3 regions of the Bacillus swezeyi genome follow, and region 1 is predicted to be linked to each of the others. Evidence: riboswitches for the same ligand, from Rfam matches in the RefSeq annotation. Region 1 holds a riboswitch; each other region holds the start of a gene.
The links. A riboswitch is a leader RNA that binds a small molecule or an ion and turns the genes downstream of it on or off. The one in region 1 is predicted to bind thiamine pyrophosphate.
Positions count from the first base shown of each region.

Region 2: linked by a shared signal. The riboswitch ahead of thiT (energy-coupled thiamine transporter ThiT) and the one ahead of thiC (phosphomethylpyrimidine synthase ThiC) in region 1 are both predicted to bind thiamine pyrophosphate.
Region 3: linked by a shared signal. The riboswitch ahead of tenA (thiaminase II) and the one ahead of thiC (phosphomethylpyrimidine synthase ThiC) in region 1 are both predicted to bind thiamine pyrophosphate.

Region 1 is NZ_CP133085.1:1,090,371-1,095,809, forward strand. It holds tRNA gene RBH91_RS05105 (tRNA-Phe) at 3-75, shown strand; tRNA gene RBH91_RS05110 (tRNA-Thr) at 82-154, shown strand; tRNA gene RBH91_RS05115 (tRNA-Tyr) at 163-247, shown strand; tRNA gene RBH91_RS05120 (tRNA-Trp) at 255-328, shown strand; tRNA gene RBH91_RS05125 (tRNA-His) at 350-422, shown strand; tRNA gene RBH91_RS05130 (tRNA-Gln) at 437-508, shown strand; tRNA gene RBH91_RS05135 (tRNA-Gly) at 563-637, shown strand; tRNA gene RBH91_RS05140 (tRNA-Cys) at 653-723, shown strand; tRNA gene RBH91_RS05145 (tRNA-Leu) at 735-823, shown strand; tRNA gene RBH91_RS05150 (tRNA-Leu) at 836-917, shown strand; gene RBH91_RS05155 (four-helix bundle copper-binding protein) at 1,350-1,718, opposite strand; gene aroD (type I 3-dehydroquinate dehydratase) at 1,917-2,681, shown strand; TPP riboswitch at 2,853-2,962, shown strand; gene thiC (phosphomethylpyrimidine synthase ThiC) at 3,107-4,882, shown strand; gene RBH91_RS05170 (hypothetical protein) at 4,918-5,373, opposite strand; gene RBH91_RS05175 (helix-turn-helix transcriptional regulator) at 5,370-5,439, opposite strand, start outside.
Region 2 is NZ_CP133085.1:3,452,177-3,457,615, forward strand. It holds rRNA gene RBH91_RS17180 (16S ribosomal RNA) at 1-644, opposite strand, end outside; gene RBH91_RS17185 (GntR family transcriptional regulator) at 1,491-2,594, opposite strand; TPP riboswitch at 2,756-2,856, shown strand; gene thiT (energy-coupled thiamine transporter ThiT) at 2,968-3,552, shown strand; gene RBH91_RS17195 (class D sortase) at 3,593-4,150, opposite strand; gene RBH91_RS17200 (processed acidic surface protein) at 4,256-5,251, opposite strand; gene RBH91_RS17205 (hypothetical protein) at 5,425-5,439, shown strand, end outside.
Region 3 is NZ_CP133085.1:1,420,020-1,425,458, forward strand. It holds gene RBH91_RS06805 (monovalent cation:proton antiporter family protein) at 1-1,522, shown strand, start outside; TPP riboswitch at 1,581-1,689, shown strand; gene tenA (thiaminase II) at 1,774-2,475, shown strand; gene tenI (thiazole tautomerase TenI) at 2,450-3,067, shown strand; gene thiO (glycine oxidase ThiO) at 3,051-4,160, shown strand; gene thiS (sulfur carrier protein ThiS) at 4,157-4,360, shown strand; gene RBH91_RS06830 (thiazole synthase) at 4,363-5,130, shown strand; gene RBH91_RS06835 (thiazole biosynthesis adenylyltransferase ThiF) at 5,127-5,439, shown strand, end outside.

The DNA of each region.
Region 1 (5,439 bases):
TTGGCTCGGTAGCTCAGTTGGTAGAGCAACGGACTGAAAATCCGTGTGTCGGCGGTTCGATTCCGTCCCGAGCCACCTTTTGCCGGTCTAGCTCAATTGGTAGAGCAACTGACTTGTAATCAGTAGGTTGGGGGTTCAAGTCCTCTGGCCGGCACTGTTTTCGGAGGGGTAGCGAAGTGGCTAAACGCGGCGGACTGTAAATCCGCTCCCTCAGGGTTCGGCGGTTCGAATCCGTCCCCCTCCACCATTATTTTAGGGGCATAGTTTAACGGTAGAACAGAGGTCTCCAAAACCTCCGGTGTGGGTTCGATTCCTACTGCCCCTGCCAATTTGCAATTCAGAATGTATGGCGGTTGTGGCGAAGTGGTTAACGCACCAGATTGTGGCTCTGGCATTCGTGGGTTCGATTCCCATCAATCGCCCTTTATAATTATATTGGGCTATAGCCAAGCGGTAAGGCAACGGACTTTGACTCCGTCATGCGCTGGTTCGAATCCAGCTAGCCCAGTTTTCATCTTTTCTTATGAAGCTGCATATGATGAGATGACTTACTAATAAAAATGCGGAAGTAGTTCAGTGGTAGAACACCACCTTGCCAAGGTGGGGGTCGCGGGTTCGAATCCCGTCTTCCGCTCCAATTTCTTAAAATGATGGCGGCATAGCCAAGTGGTAAGGCAGAGGTCTGCAAAACCTTTATCCCCGGTTCGAATCCGGGTGTCGCCTTATTTGCCCGTGCCGGGGTGGTGGAATTGGCAGACACACAGGACTTAAAATCCTGCGGTAGGTGACTACCGTGCCGGTTCAAGTCCGGCCCTCGGCACCATTGCTCACACATGCCGGTGTGGCGGAATTGGCAGACGCGCACGACTCAAAATCGTGTTCCTTCGGGAGTGTCGGTTCGACCCCGACCACCGGTATCAAGTTTATTATTCGAAAATAATACGAAAAACGGTCTAGCGCTATGCTAGGCCGTTTTTCGTTATATCCGAATTGTACGCAAGGAGGTCGTATGAGTATAGCCTGATAGCCGAATCTAAAGAAACACAAAAGGTCAGCGAGAGCGGTCTGCCGAATTTCGGCTATGAAACGCATTATGATTGGATCATAGAACAGGACCGATTCTAAGGTGGCGAAACATGGCCGTCTTTTTTTACTTGCGCTATCCAGAATGATATAAAATAGAAACTTTAATATAAATCGTATACCATTCATAGCCCTTAACGGCTGATCTCGAAATCGCTTCGGCACGACTCAAAATCTGTTCTTCTTTCGGGAGTGATGAAAAAACGTTTCTCACGATCAGTAAGAAACGTTTTTCGTACAATCCGTAAGTTCATTTTCTCAGCATATCATGACGGCATTGCAAAGGAACGGCATTCCTGGGCGCATTGCAGGCAAGTCTGACTGCATGTTTGCGATTGCTGATCGGGCTGTTGTGAACAGTGATTTCCGCAGATTTCACAAATTTTTGCGCACAGCAAGGCAAGCGATTTTGCAAAGCGGCTGTACCTTGCGATATATTTGGCGGTCAGCGTACATATATCGGCACAATCTCTAAGCATTCTTAATTGGTCTTTTCTATGTCTCGGATCTTCCCTTGTGAGAACGTAATACTCAGTTAACTCACAAACAGCTTCACAATGCTGAAGCATTTTTAAAACACGTTGGTGCTGGACGTTCCTTAAATCCGCATGATAGGGAACGGTATGGTCATCCATTATATTTCCTCCTTCGTTCTATATGATCATTCCAACTTCATCCTATTCTTGTGCACTTGCCTATGCTCTGGGTGTTCATCTATTTTTGTTTCATATCTGCGGCATAGCCTAAGATTTTTGCTTGCGCTTATGATGAATATTGGTTACCGTTAAGTCATTGAGATTTCACGGATATAGAAAGAACAGGAGCTGAAACAAGTGGAGAAACTGGTGAAGGTCAGAGGAATGACGTTTGGAGAAGGCGCCCCGAAAATTTGTGTGCCCCTTGTCGGAGAAACACTCGGACAATTGAAAGAAGAAGCGGCTTTTCTGCAGACGTTTGATGCGGATGTCGCCGAATGGCGGGCAGATTTTTATGAAGGTGTTGAAGACATCGAGAAGGTAACTGAGGCTTTGTCGGAAATCCGCGGCCTTTTGAAAGAAACTCCGCTGATCTTTACCTTTCGCAGTGCGAGGGAAGGCGGAGAAAAAGATGTCAGCCCGGAATATTATTTTTCTTTAAATGAAACGGTTATCAAAACAGGGCTTGCCGATCTCATCGATATCGAGCTGTTTCATGATGAACGGGCTGTGAAAGCAGCGACGGAAGCCGCACATGCGAATGAAGTGGCAGTCATTATTTCCAATCATGATTTTGAGAAGACGCCGGCCACAGAAGAAATGATTTCCCGCTTGAAGAAAGCGCAGGAATTGGGTGCAGATTTGCCGAAAATTGCAGTTATGCCTGAAACGCCGGCTGATGTGCTAAGGCTGCTTGAAGCGACGTATACGATGCATGAGCAGTATGCAAAGCGGCCGATTATTACGATGTCCATGGCCGGGAAGGGTGTAGTCAGCCGTTTGGCAGGCGAGGTGTTTGGTTCGGCCATGACTTTCGGCGCCGCAAAGAAAGCCTCGGCTCCGGGACAGATCGCAGCTGGTGAGCTCAAGAGAATGATTGGTGTTCTGCACGATCATTTATAATCCTGTTAACGGATCTTTCTCCATAATGGTATTCACTTTTGCTGACATATCCCTTTTTAATTAAAAGCAGCTTTCATACGTTTTTGTAGTCAATCATTCCTAAAAAGCAGGAATGATTACATTTTAACTTTTCATCATGTGTTCATTGTGTTACCATAGTGACGAATTAAATAGCATTACTAGGGGTGCCCTGCATGGGCTGAGAGAGGAACGAATGCGTTTCTTAACCCTTTGGACCTGATCTGGTTCGTACCAGCGTGGGGAAGTAAAAGTGATTTATGCTGATTATTGCGAATTGCCGTGCAATAATGGTGATTTTTTACTGACTTTAAACCAGGTTCATGAAAATGTGCCTGGTTTTTTTGTGCTGGTACAGTTCTCAGGTTTAGTCTTGACCAATTTATAGAGGGGAAGGATTTTAAAACATGAAACATGAGTCAGTACAGCAAAAAAACATCTCGATTATGTCAAGCTTTACAGGGAGCCGAAAGGTGTATGTCGAAGGATCGCGTCCTGACATTCAAGTCCCGATGAGAGAAATTGCCCTGAGCCCAACGACAGGTTCATTCGGCGAAGAAGAAAATCAGCCTGTTCGTATATACGACACGAGCGGTGCTTACACAGACGCAAAGGCGGAGGTTGACATTTTAAAGGGGCTGAAGCCTTTGCGGTCGGCCTGGATCAAAGAGCGCGGCGATACCGAGGAATACGAGGGCAGAGACATAAAGCCTGAGGATAACGGCTATAAAAATGTGAAGCAGACGAATCACAGCTACCCGGGGCTGAAAAGAAAACCGCTGCGCGCGAAAAAAGGACAAAATGTCACTCAGCTACATTACGCAAGAAAGGGGATCATCACTCCTGAAATGGAGTTTATCGCGATTCGCGAGCATGTATCTCCTGAATTTGTCCGTGATGAAGTAGCGAGCGGCCGGGCGATCATTCCGTCAAACATCAATCATCCGGAAAGCGAGCCGATGATTATCGGCCGGAACTTCCACGTGAAAATTAATGCCAATATAGGGAATTCAGCCGTCACCTCCTCAATTGAAGAAGAAGTGGAGAAAATGACATGGGCGATCCGCTGGGGCGCCGATACGATGATGGATCTGTCCACTGGGAAGGATATTCACACAACAAGGGAATGGATCATCCGCAACTGTCCAGTGCCTGTAGGAACCGTGCCGATTTATCAGGCGCTTGAGAAAGTAAACGGTGTCGCGGAAGATCTGACTTGGGAAGTTTACCGCGATACATTGATTGAACAGGCAGAGCAGGGTGTGGATTATTTTACGATTCATGCCGGTGTACTCCTGCGCTATGTGCCGCTCACGGCAAAGCGTGTCACGGGCATCGTCTCCCGCGGCGGAGCGATTATGGCGCAATGGTGTCTGGCGCATCATGAAGAAAGTTTCCTTTACACGCATTTTGAAGAAATTTGCGAAATTATGAAAGCTTATGATATCGCATTTTCATTGGGTGACGGACTTCGTCCCGGTTCGATTGCTGATGCGAATGATGAAGCCCAGTTTGCCGAATTGGAAACGCTCGGCGAGCTGACGGAAATTGCCTGGAAACATGATGTGCAGGTGATGATCGAAGGACCGGGGCATGTGCCGATGCATAAAATTAAAGAGAATGTCGATAAGCAAATGGAGATTTGCAAGGAGGCCCCGTTTTATACACTCGGCCCGCTGACGACCGATATTGCCCCGGGCTATGACCATATTACATCAGCGATTGGAGCGGCGATGATCGGCTGGTATGGAACTGCAATGCTTTGTTATGTCACGCCGAAAGAACATTTGGGGCTTCCGAATAAAGATGATGTCCGCGAAGGGGTCATTACATACAAAATTGCGGCTCATGCGGCTGATCTCGCTAAAGGGCATCCCGGCGCGCAAATTCGCGATGATGCGCTTTCGAAAGCACGCTTTGAATTCCGCTGGCGGGACCAGTTCAACCTCTCGCTGGATCCGGAAAGGGCGCTTGCATTTCACGATGAGACCTTGCCGGCCGAAGGCGCGAAGACCGCTCACTTTTGCTCAATGTGCGGTCCGAAATTTTGCAGCATGAGGATTTCTCAAGATATTCGCGATTATGCAAATGAAAATAATCTTGATGAAGAAAAGGCTATTGAAAAAGGCATGGAAGAAAAGGCGAAGGAATTTAAAAAAGCGGGCAGCCGCATATACAGCTGACAAAAAAAGCAGATGAAGCGGGGGCCTTCATCTGCTTATCTGTTCTTTTGAAATGAAAACATATATGACAAGTGTTGAATGACAATTAACACAAAGATGACGATAATCGGAAAGTACGGGATATCGACTTGGAAAAACGGATAAAAGATCATGAGGAGCGCTGCGACAGGCATTGCAAAATACAGAACGATGTAAGAGGTTCTGCACGCTTTGGCGGTCATCATCTGCTCCCTTTCATCCTGTTCTTTAAATTCATCAGGAATGAGAATAAGGCTTCGTTTGCGAGAGCCTTTCTTCTCTAAAAAAGAGTAAACCGCCAGAACCGAAACAAATAGAAGAATGGGAATAAGGTTAAAAACAAAATGCAGTTCAGAATTGCTCGTTTTCAGGCTTCTTGCAATCTGTTCAGATGTTTGGAAAAACGTAATAAAAGTCCAGCACGCAAGTCCGAAAAGAAGAATGTGAAAAAAAGTCCTCGTTTTCATATTCATTCATTTTTCCCCCCTTCTAACCAAAAAACTTCTTCCATATTTAATCGAAACTCCCCGCAAATTTTC
Region 2 (5,439 bases), 2.2 Mb from region 1:
AATGACCCTCCCCGGTTGAGCCGGGGGCTTTCACATCAGACTTAAGAAACCGCCTGCGCGCGCTTTACGCCCAATAATTCCGGACAACGCTTGCCACCTACGTATTACCGCGGCTGCTGGCACGTAGTTAGCCGTGGCTTTCTGGTTAGGTACCGTCAAGGTACCGCCCTATTCGAACGGTACTTGTTCTTCCCTAACAACAGAGCTTTACGATCCGAAAACCTTCATCACTCACGCGGCGTTGCTCCGTCAGACTTTCGTCCATTGCGGAAGATTCCCTACTGCTGCCTCCCGTAGGAGTCTGGGCCGTGTCTCAGTCCCAGTGTGGCCGATCACCCTCTCAGGTCGGCTACGCATCGTCGCCTTGGTGAGCCATTACCTCACCAACTAGCTAATGCGCCGCGGGTCCATCTGTAAACGGCAGCCGAAGCCGCCTTTTATGATTGAACCATGCGGTTCAATCAAGCATCCGGTATTAGCCCCGGTTTCCCGGAGTTATCCCAGTCTTACAGGCAGGTTACCCACGTGTTACTCACCCGTCCGCCGCTAACCTAAGGGAGCAAGCTCCCGTCGGTCCGCTCGACTTGCATGTATTAGGCACGCCGCCAGCGTTCGTCCTGAGCCAGGATCAAACTCTCCATGAAGTTTGATAATGACTACGCACATTCGCATGTGCGATTTATTTAATGAATTAACAGGTACGTTTGTCTTGTTTAGTTTTCAAAGATCATTTCCGCCTCTCAAAGAAGCGACTTTACTAATATAACATTCTAGTAAAGTGAATGTCAACAACTTTTTTCAATCTTATTTTAAATGCTGTTTTATAAAGCCGTCTTTTTAGGGACGGATATTAATATAACATCTATTTTTATTTTGCACAATAGTTTTTTTGAAAAAATAATAATCCAGATAAACGAAATCGCAAAATCTGACTTCACCGGGTCCTTGTATCAAACTTTTAACTTTCCACAACTCTGGCCGAATGCCGTTTATGCAGCCTGATGGGAAAGTTTTATCAACAGAGTCTCAATCCACTTTTCCGCTTCCTTCTATTGGATAGGCTTTTCGGACTTCTGTTTTGCAGAGTGCAACATCAGAGAGCTGAATGGAACAGCAGTCTTCCTGCAAGCTCCGCTTTGAGGAATCAAAACAGCAAAGCGCTGACGATATTGATCATGAGTTTCCTCTCATCGCCTCTTTTAAAGAGGTATGACCAAATGGCACATTGTTCAAGGAACGCCGTCTTCGTATAAAACAATAGAGAAAACAGCTGCTCCGCGCATGATGTTTTCGGTTGATTCTGGGGGTGAAGCTCTAATGAATGCAGCACTGTATGCGATCAGCACATCGTCCATTTTTTAAAACCTTTAGGTGTGCGATGAAAAAGATCACCATCATGACCATGGTGAATATCAATGACAGTGATCCCATTTTTCTTTTACACACCTGTACCCTTAAACGTGTTGCGTCCCCAAAAAATCACATATCGTTCAACTATTTTTTAACTTGGCTGTCGATTGTCTGACAATCAGTTCAGGTTTGTAAACAGTGGAATGCTCAAGCTGGTCTGCATTCCGGCCCTCTACTTTGGCGATCATCCATTTGGCCGCTTCGATTCCCAATTGCATTTTCGGATGGGTGACTGATGTCAGCTTCACTTCAGAGGCCTGGCTTAAATGTGAATCATCGTACCCGACAATCGATATGTCTTCAGGTACTTTCAAGCCAAATTCCCTTACCACATCAAGTACCATAAGAGCAACTTCGTCATTGTAGCAGAAAATCGCTGTCGGCCGTTCGGAAGAAGACAGCCGCTTTCTTACTTCGGATACCGTCTTTTCTTTTTTGTTTTCTGTCGTGTATGTAACGACCATCTCAGGATAAAATGACAAGCCGTTTTCTCTAAAGGCGCGGATAAAACCTTTCATTCTGTTGACACCCTGCATGTCATCCTGTTTAAAAAACCCAAAAACTCTTTCATGGCCGAGCTTGATTAAATGCTCAGTGGCGATAAAGCCGCCATGCTCATCATCCAAAATGAAATGCGGCGGATTTAATTCCTGATAAAACTGATTAATCATCAAATATGGAATATGGTGCTGTTCGAGCGTCAAATAATAGTTTAAGTTCGGATTAAAGCTTCCGGTTTTCGTCGGCTCTACAATCAGTCCGTCAATTTTTTTATCAAGCATATTCACGAGGCACTGTTTTTCTTTTTCAATATCATTATTTGTACTTGCCACGATCAGCGTATATCCTTCGCTCGACAGCGAAGATTCAATTCCCCTTATAATAGAAGGAAAGATGTAGTCGGACAGATATGTCGTGATGACTCCGATCATTTTATTTCTTTCCCTTCCTTTTTCCGAAAGCTGAAGACGGTGCGAACAATACGTCCCTGACCCCTGCTCTCTGTAAAGAAGGCCTTCATGGACCAGGTCGCCGATGGCCTGCCGAATCGTATGCCTGCTGACATCGAATATTTTCATCAATTCATTTTCAGAATGAATTTTTTCTCCAGGCTTAACCTTTCCCTCGTATATCCATGACTTAATTTGATTTTTGACCATGCTGTATTTTGTATGCTCACTCATCAGATCAACCCTTTACTGCATCTTGTACGTACGAATAAGTTCTATTATAAAGGAAAAGCCGATAGCATTGCTACATATTGGAGAAATTAAGCAATTTTTTTTGAAAATGAAGCTTGTCGTCCGTTTCGTTTTTTAGTATAGTAGAATATAACTAAATAACCGATGACCACAAGGGGAGCCTTCAGGCTGAGAGTGAACGAACCGTTCTGACCCTTTGAACCTGTTAGTTAACGCTGGCGTAGGGATGTGGCAAAGTCATTCTAACTTGCATCCAAAGCAGTGCGTGGAAAACTTTCCTACTCCTTCCCCGCATTGCTTTTTTTATTGGGAAAGAAGTCCAGTATCCCTTTGTTCATCAAAAGTGAGGGTAATCATGAATCAATCAAAACAACTTGTACGTCTTATTGAAATTGCGATCATGACCGGAATTGCCATCATATTGGATATGGTGTCCGGAATGTTCTTAAAAATGCCCCAAGGCGGTTCAATTGCCGTCATGATGATTCCGATTTTTTTGATCTCCTTTAGATGGGGGTTGAAGGCGGGGCTGACAACTGGATTTTTAGCCGGATTGCTCCAGTTTGTAAGCGGGGGGCTTTACATTGCTCATCCCCTGCAGTTTCTCCTTGATTATTTTATCGCGCCCACGGCCGCTGGAATCGGCGGGGCATTTGCCGTTCCGATCCGTAAAGCGTCCAGCGAGAAAAAAAAGGGCAAACTTGCTTCATATGTTACACTTGCCGTTTTTATTGGAAGCGGGCTGAAGTTTCTCTCCCATCTGATCAGCGGCGCCGTCTTCTTCGGACACTATGCGCCTCAAGGCACACCTGTCTGGATTTATTCATTAGTATACAATGGAACATACATGCTTCCATCTTTCATCATTTGCACAATCGTACTGTGCCTGCTGCTGCTCACGGCTCCAAGGCTCTTGGGCAGGCAGATGGAAATGAGATAAATATAAAAAACAGCGGATTGACATGGGCTTCCGCTGTTTTTTATCCTTTTATTAAATCTGCCACCAATACATACCGCTCCGGTGCAGCCCCAATGAAATCAAAGGGATAGCAGGTCGATACGGTCAACGTCGCTCTCGGCTTCGGGACAATAACCGTCCGGTCATCCGCATCTACGATTCGAACCTTTTTCACTTTGTATGTAAAAGTTCCATAGACAGCTTCAACAATTAACCGATCCCCTTTGCCCACTTCTCCGAGCTTTCTAAAAACCGTATCGCGGTGGCCTGATAAAACCGAATTGTCCTCTTCCCCAGGTAAAACAGAGCCGGCGAAATGGCCCACACCTTTTTGCAATTCATCTTCATCTGTCCCATGATAAATCGGAAGCCTTGCATTGATTTTCGGAATCACGAGATCGCCGATTTTTTCACCGGTTTCAAAAGTTTGATCTATTGCGATCTTTTCTTTTTTCGCCGTTTGAACGGGCGGTTTTTCAGTTGTTTTCTCTTCTTTCACCTGCTGAAATGAAAAAAGGGCGTAGCCATGTAAAAGCTTAAACACATTCGTTGTTATAAAATATAATCCAGCAGCTACCATAACAATGGCGAAAAGCCAAATGACCTTTTTTCGCAATGTCTTAATCTCGTTTCACTCCTTACAAAAAACGCCCATTCTAAACAAGATGAGAATGGGAAGTTACATTTAAGCCGCTTTGCGAAGCCTTCTGATCAAGAAAAATCCGCCTAGCATCAGAACAACACCAAGAAGTGACCATTCCGCATAGTGTCCGGCCGTTTTTGGCAGCTTTGCACCTTTAACCGTCTTTTTCACGTGAGATGTTTTTGTTTCATGTTTGACAGCAGTTTTAGTTTGCTTCACTTTTGCCCCTGTATCATGTATTAAATCCGATCCAATCATTTCAGGTGTCAGCAAAACATCCAAAATGAAATGGCCTTGCAAGTCATAAACTTCCACAAGGAGGCTTGCTCCCTTCAGATCGTCCGCACTGACCAGCGTCGTCAAAGTCACCGCTTTTTTCTTTCCGTCTTTGACGAGGTAATATTTTGTCTTCACTTCAAGCGTCTTCTGAACGTCATTCAAAACTGAAAGCATTTCAGCGATGTCTTGAGCCGACAGCTCTGACACCGACTCGAAAGCAGCGACCGCTTCAAGCCGCTCTCCAAGCGCCATCAGATCATTTTCAAAGTTTGGATTTTTGTCCCGCACATTGCGGAGGTGATCGACGAGCTTCTCCCACTCTAGGTCATCCACACCCAGTTCTTGAAATAAATTTCCGATCTCCAGATCGTCTTCTTCATATGTCACCATAAATAGAGCATCGTCCAATTCATACTCAAACACAAATACGTCGAGAATGTTTTGACCGCTTTCCATATAGCCATTTTCAACGAAAAGATCAACCGCTTCTTTTTCACTTAATCCGTATTCTTTTAAATATGATGCCAAAAGCTTTTCGGTCAGCCTTTCTCCCAAAAAGTCTCTTAACTCTTCTACTGAATCAAAATCTCTCAAACTTTCATCATATGTATCTTGTAAATAGGCTTCCATTTCTTTTTCTGTTATTCCTATTTCTTCAAGATACTCATTAAGCTCAGCCTGTTTCGGTGCGGCAAAAGCTTCTGCTGCAGGTGCTAAAAACAGGACGCAGACCAGCAGCGACACCAGCCTCTTTTTCATTGGATATCACCCCTAAATTTATCTTTCCTTTTGATTATAATGGAATTTTTTAAAAAAACATGTATTGTAATAGAAGTTTTTTTCATCTATAATATTCTGTCCTTTTGGCACTTTAAAAAGAGGCATAATGTTTGCTTCTATTGAATGTAATATAGTAAAGCGAGTTGGGAGGTATGAAAGTGAATCCT
Region 3 (5,439 bases), 330 kb from region 1:
TATCGGAATTTTTATTTTGTCGCTCGGGCTATCATACAGCTTCGTGCTGGCCGGCTTTATCGACAACGCCTTTTTAATGACGCTGATTATTTCCACCATTTCCCTCGGCGTGGTCGTTCCGACTTTGAAGGAAGAGCGGCTCATGAAGACAAATATCGGCCAGGTTATTTTGCTTGTAGCGGTGATTGCCGATCTTGCGACGATGATTCTGCTGGCGGTGTTCGCATCAATCTATGGTGATGAAAACAGCAATATGTGGCTGTTGATCATATTATTTGCCGCAGGCGTCGTTCTGTATCTTTTCGGGAGAATCTTTAAAAAGCGGTCTTTTGTCGAAGTGATGTCAAAAGGGACGATTCAAATCGGCACAAGGGCGATTTTTACTTTGATCATTGTACTGGTCGCACTCTCGGAGTCGCTCGGCGCGGAAAACATTCTCGGCGCATTTTTAGCCGGGGTGCTCGTATCGCTTCTTTCTCCGAACAAAGAGCTTGTTCAGCAGCTTGATTCGTTCGGCTATGGATTTTTGATCCCGATCTTTTTTGTCATGACGGGGGTCAAATTGGATATTTGGTCGCTTTTTGAGAATCCGAAAATTTTAATCATGATTCCGCTGCTGTTTGTTGCGTTATTAATAAGCAAGGTTCTTCCCGCATTGCTTTTGAAAAAATGGTATGACACAAAAACGGTCCTGGCTTCAGGTTTTCTCCTGACATCGACGCTGTCCCTTGTCATTGCTGCGACAACGATCGGTGAACGCATTGGCGTTATCGATGCGCAAATGTCTGGAGCGCTGATTTTGGTGGCTGTGATCACATGTATCATTACACCGATCGGCTTTAAAAAATTGATGCCGAAAGCGGAAAGCGAAACAGAGAAAAAGACGATCAGCTTTATCGGCGCCAATCAAATGACGCTGCCGGTCACGCTTGAGCTCTCTTCTGAAGAATATCATGTCAGAATTCTGCATGTGCATCAGGAAAAGAAAGAAGAAAAGCTGGCTGATTCCGTTTTTGATGTGGAAATGCTGCCGGATTATGAATATAGCACACTTCAATCGTTTAACGTTTTTGAAACGGATATTCTTGTCGTGGCGACAGGAAATGAAGAGCGAAACACCGGGATTGCCCTTTTTGCAAAGGAGCAAAAGGTCGACAGAATTATCGCCAGCGCAGATTCGCCTAAAGCCGAAGCTGAATTAAAAGAAAACGGAATCGATACAATCTCCATTCTGCTGTCAACGAAAACATTGCTTCGCGCACTTATTGAGGCGCCTGGCGTCATGAAATTGCTGACCAACCAGGATGCATCATTGTACCAGATCAACATGAACAACGAACGGTTTGACGGTGTGCTGTTAAGGGAGTTTCCTTTTACCGGGGATGTCATTTTTGTACGGATTTTCCGAGGCATCGACAGCCTTGTGCCTCATGGAGATACAAGGCTGCAAATGGGTGACAGGCTGATCGCCACCGGTTCGCGCGGATATATCACAGAACTGAAAAAAACGCTTGAAGACTGATGCTTGACCATTTTCTATTTCGTGTTAAGATAAAAGTATAACTGAATGAAAAAGAAATGTTTTCCACTAGGGGAGTCCTTGATAAGGGCTGAGATAAAAGTGTGACTTTTAGACCCTCATAACCTGAACAGGTTCATACCTGCGTAGGGAAGTGGCAAGGTATTTGATTATGTATATATGCAAATTCCAAACCACTTTTCCTGCGGGGAAAGTGGTTTTTTCATTTTCAGAATTAAAGGAGGAGCCTCGATATGAAATTTTCAGAAGAATGCCGAAAAAGCGCTGCAGAATGGTGGGAAGGCAGTTTTGTCCATCCATTTATTAAAGGAATCGGTGACGGCTCTTTGCCTGTTGACTGTTTTAAATACTATGTTCTGCAGGATTCCTACTACTTGACCCATTTTGCCAAGGTTCAATCCTTTGCTGCGGCATATGCAGATGATCTGTATACGACAAGCCGGATGGCAGAACATGCAAAGGGCACTTATGAAGCAGAGCTGTCTCTCCATAGGAAGTTCACGGATTTATTGGGGATTACAGAAGAAGAAATTGAAGCGTTTCAGCCGTCGCCTACGGCTTATGCCTATACTTCCCACATGTACCGTTCCGTGATGAGCGGCAATTTTGCAGAAATTCTCGCTGCTTTGCTTCCTTGCTATTGGCTTTATTATGAAGTCGGAGAAACTTTGCAAACATGCATACCTGAGAACGGGGTTTATCAAGAATGGATTGCCACATACGGTGGAGACTGGTTTAAAGAGCTTGTGACTGAACAGATTGATCGTTTTGATGAGCTGGCTGAAAAAAGCACTGCTGAAACCCGCGCGAAAATGAAGAAAAACTTCGTGATCTCAAGCTATTATGAGTATCAATTTTGGAATATGGCCCACCGGCAGGAAGGCTGGTCAAAAAGCGGGGTGGAACAGCTTGCGCATTCACGTGATCACCAATGACAGGCACTCTCAGGAAGAGCTTGCTGCGAAAATCATTTCAATCAAGGATATAGTCGATTTTATCCATATCAGAGAACGGTCAAAAAACGTCAGCGACATATCAGATTTAATCAGCCGCCTGCTCATCGGCGGGGTCGATAAACGGAAGCTTATCATCAATGACAGGGTGGATATCGCTTTGTTTTACAATATACACCGCGTTCAGCTGCCTTCTCACAGCTTTTCTGTCAAGTGTGTGAGAAGTCGTTTTCCTCACTTGAAAATTGGCAAATCCGTGCACTCCGTTCAAGAAGCGGTTCAGGCTGAAAAAGAAGGTGCAGATTACGTGTTGTTTGGCCATATTTTTGAAACGGACAGCAAAAAAGGCCGGACAGGAAGAGGGATCGGCTGCCTGGCTGATGTTAAAGCGGCTGTCCATATTCCAGTCATTGCGATCGGGGGAATCACCGAAAAGCGGCTGCCTGAGGTGCAGACGGCAAACCCTGACGGCATCGCCGTCATGTCAGGGATCATTTCAAGCGACCATCCGGCTGAAGCAGCGGCGCGGTTTGCCTGTTACGTAAAGGGAGATTCATATGAAAAAGCGTTATGAGACCGTTGTGGTCGGAGGAGGCATCATTGGCGCTTCGATTGCTTACCATCTTGCAAAGGCAGGAATCAAAACGGCTGTTTTTGAAAGCGGAGAAATCGGACAAAAAGCGACCAGGGCGGCAGCGGGCATGCTCGGCGCCCATGCCGAATGCGATAAACCCGGAACATTTTTTGAATTTGCCAGAGCCAGCCAAAAGGCATATCAGCGGCTGGAAGCTGAATTAAAACAGATAAGCGGCATTGACATCAGAAGACGCGACGGCGGAATTTTAAAGCTCGCTTTTTCTGAAAGCGACCGGGAGCGCCTCATGCAGATGGCTGTATTGGATTCTGCGGAATGGCTGACGCCCGGAGAGGTATATGAGAAAGAGCCTTATGCGGCAAAAGGGATACTCGGCGCAAACTTCATCCAAGATGATGTTCAAGTCGAACCCGTTTCTGTTTGCAGGGCGTTTGCCAAGGGAGCCAAACTGTCGGGCGCCGATATTTTTGAATACACTCCTGTCACTTCGATCGAAACCGGGCCAGGCGCAGTCACGGTCAAAACGGCTTCAGGAGAGGTGGAAGCCGAGCACGCGGTGATTGCAAGCGGTGTATGGAGCGGCGTTTTCTTCAAACAGCTCGGCTTAAATAAAAGATTTTATCCTGTAAAAGGCGAGTGCCTGTCTGTTTGGAATGAGGGCATTCCTTTAACCCGGACGCTGTATCATGATCATTGCTATATTGTTCCCCGCCATAGCGGGAAGCTTGTTGTCGGGGCAACGATGAAGCCGGGAGACTGGAATGAGCAGCCTGAGCTCGGCGGAATCGAGGCCGTCATCAAAAAGGCGAAAACGATGCTGCCAGAGATCGAAAAAATGAAAATTGATCAATGCTGGGCCGGATTGAGGCCGGAAACCGAAGACGGCAATCCGTATATCGGCAGGCATCCTGAAAACGGCCGGATTTTGTTTGCGGCCGGCCACTTCAGAAACGGCATTCTTCTGGCGCCTGCAACCGGCGCGATGATCACCGACATGATTCTGGGCCGCCCCGTTAAAAAAACGTGGGAAGAGGCGTTTCAAGCGGAGCGAAAGGAGGCTGTTAACAGGTGAACATTCAGCTCAACGGAAAGAAAATAGAATGGAACGATGACGGTGGAACGATTTATGATTTGCTCGCATCCTACAAGCTGGAAAACCGGGTTGTCGTCGTCGAAAGAAACAGACAGATTATTGGAAAAGATCAATATCAAACAGTCGAATTGGAAGAAAATGATGTGATCGAAATCGTTCATTTTGTCGGAGGGGGATAAACATGTTTAAAATCGCTGATCAACAATTTTCATCAAGACTTTTGCTTGGTACAGGAAAATATCCGTCATTTAAGATCCAAAAGGAAGCCGTCCGTGTATCGGAGTCAGACATTTTGACCTTTGCCGTCAGACGGATGAATATTTTTGAAGAGTCACAGCCTAACTTTTTGGAACAGCTTGATTTAAGCCGCTATACGCTGCTGCCGAATACGGCTGGCGCAAAAACCGCTGAAGAAGCGGTGCGTATTGCCAGGCTTGCGAAAGCGTCCGGCCTTTGCGACATGATTAAAGTAGAAGTCATCGGCTGTGACCGTTCGCTTCTGCCTGACCCTGTCGAAACATTAAAGGCGTCTGAAGCTTTGCTTGAAGAAGGCTTTATCGTGCTGCCGTATACATCAGATGATGTCGTGCTGGCGAAAAAGCTTGAAGATCTTGGCGTGCATGCGATTATGCCGGGGGCTTCTCCGATCGGTTCAGGTCAGGGAATCGCAAATCCGCTCAATCTTTCTTTTATCATCGAACAGGCTCAAGTCCCGGTCATCGTGGACGCCGGCATCGGTTCTCCTAAAGATGCGGCATATGCAATGGAATTGGGAGCTGACGGGGTACTCTTGAACACCGCTGTCAGCGGTGCGAAAGATCCGGTGAAAATGGCGCTGGCGATGAAGCTCGCCGTTGAAGCGGGAAGGCTCGGATATCTGGCCGGAAGAATTCCTGAAAAAAATTACGGCATCGCCAGCAGTCCTGAAGAAGGGAAGTTGACAATTTGACCGGCAGATATTCAAGGCAGGAGCTGTTCAGACCGATCGGACCGGACGGCCAGAAAAAACTGCACAGCGCTCATGTGCTTCTCATCGGAGCCGGGGCTTTGGGGGCGGCAAGCGCCGAAATGCTGGTGAGGGCAGGAATCGGCTCGCTTACAATTGCAGACAGAGATTATGTGGAATGGAGCAATCTCCAGCGCCAGCAGCTCTATACGGAGCAGGATGTGGCAGACCACCTGCCAAAGGCGGCAGCTGCTGAAAACAGGCTGCGCCTCATTAACAGCTCTGTCCGCGTTAAAGGAATTGTCACTGATG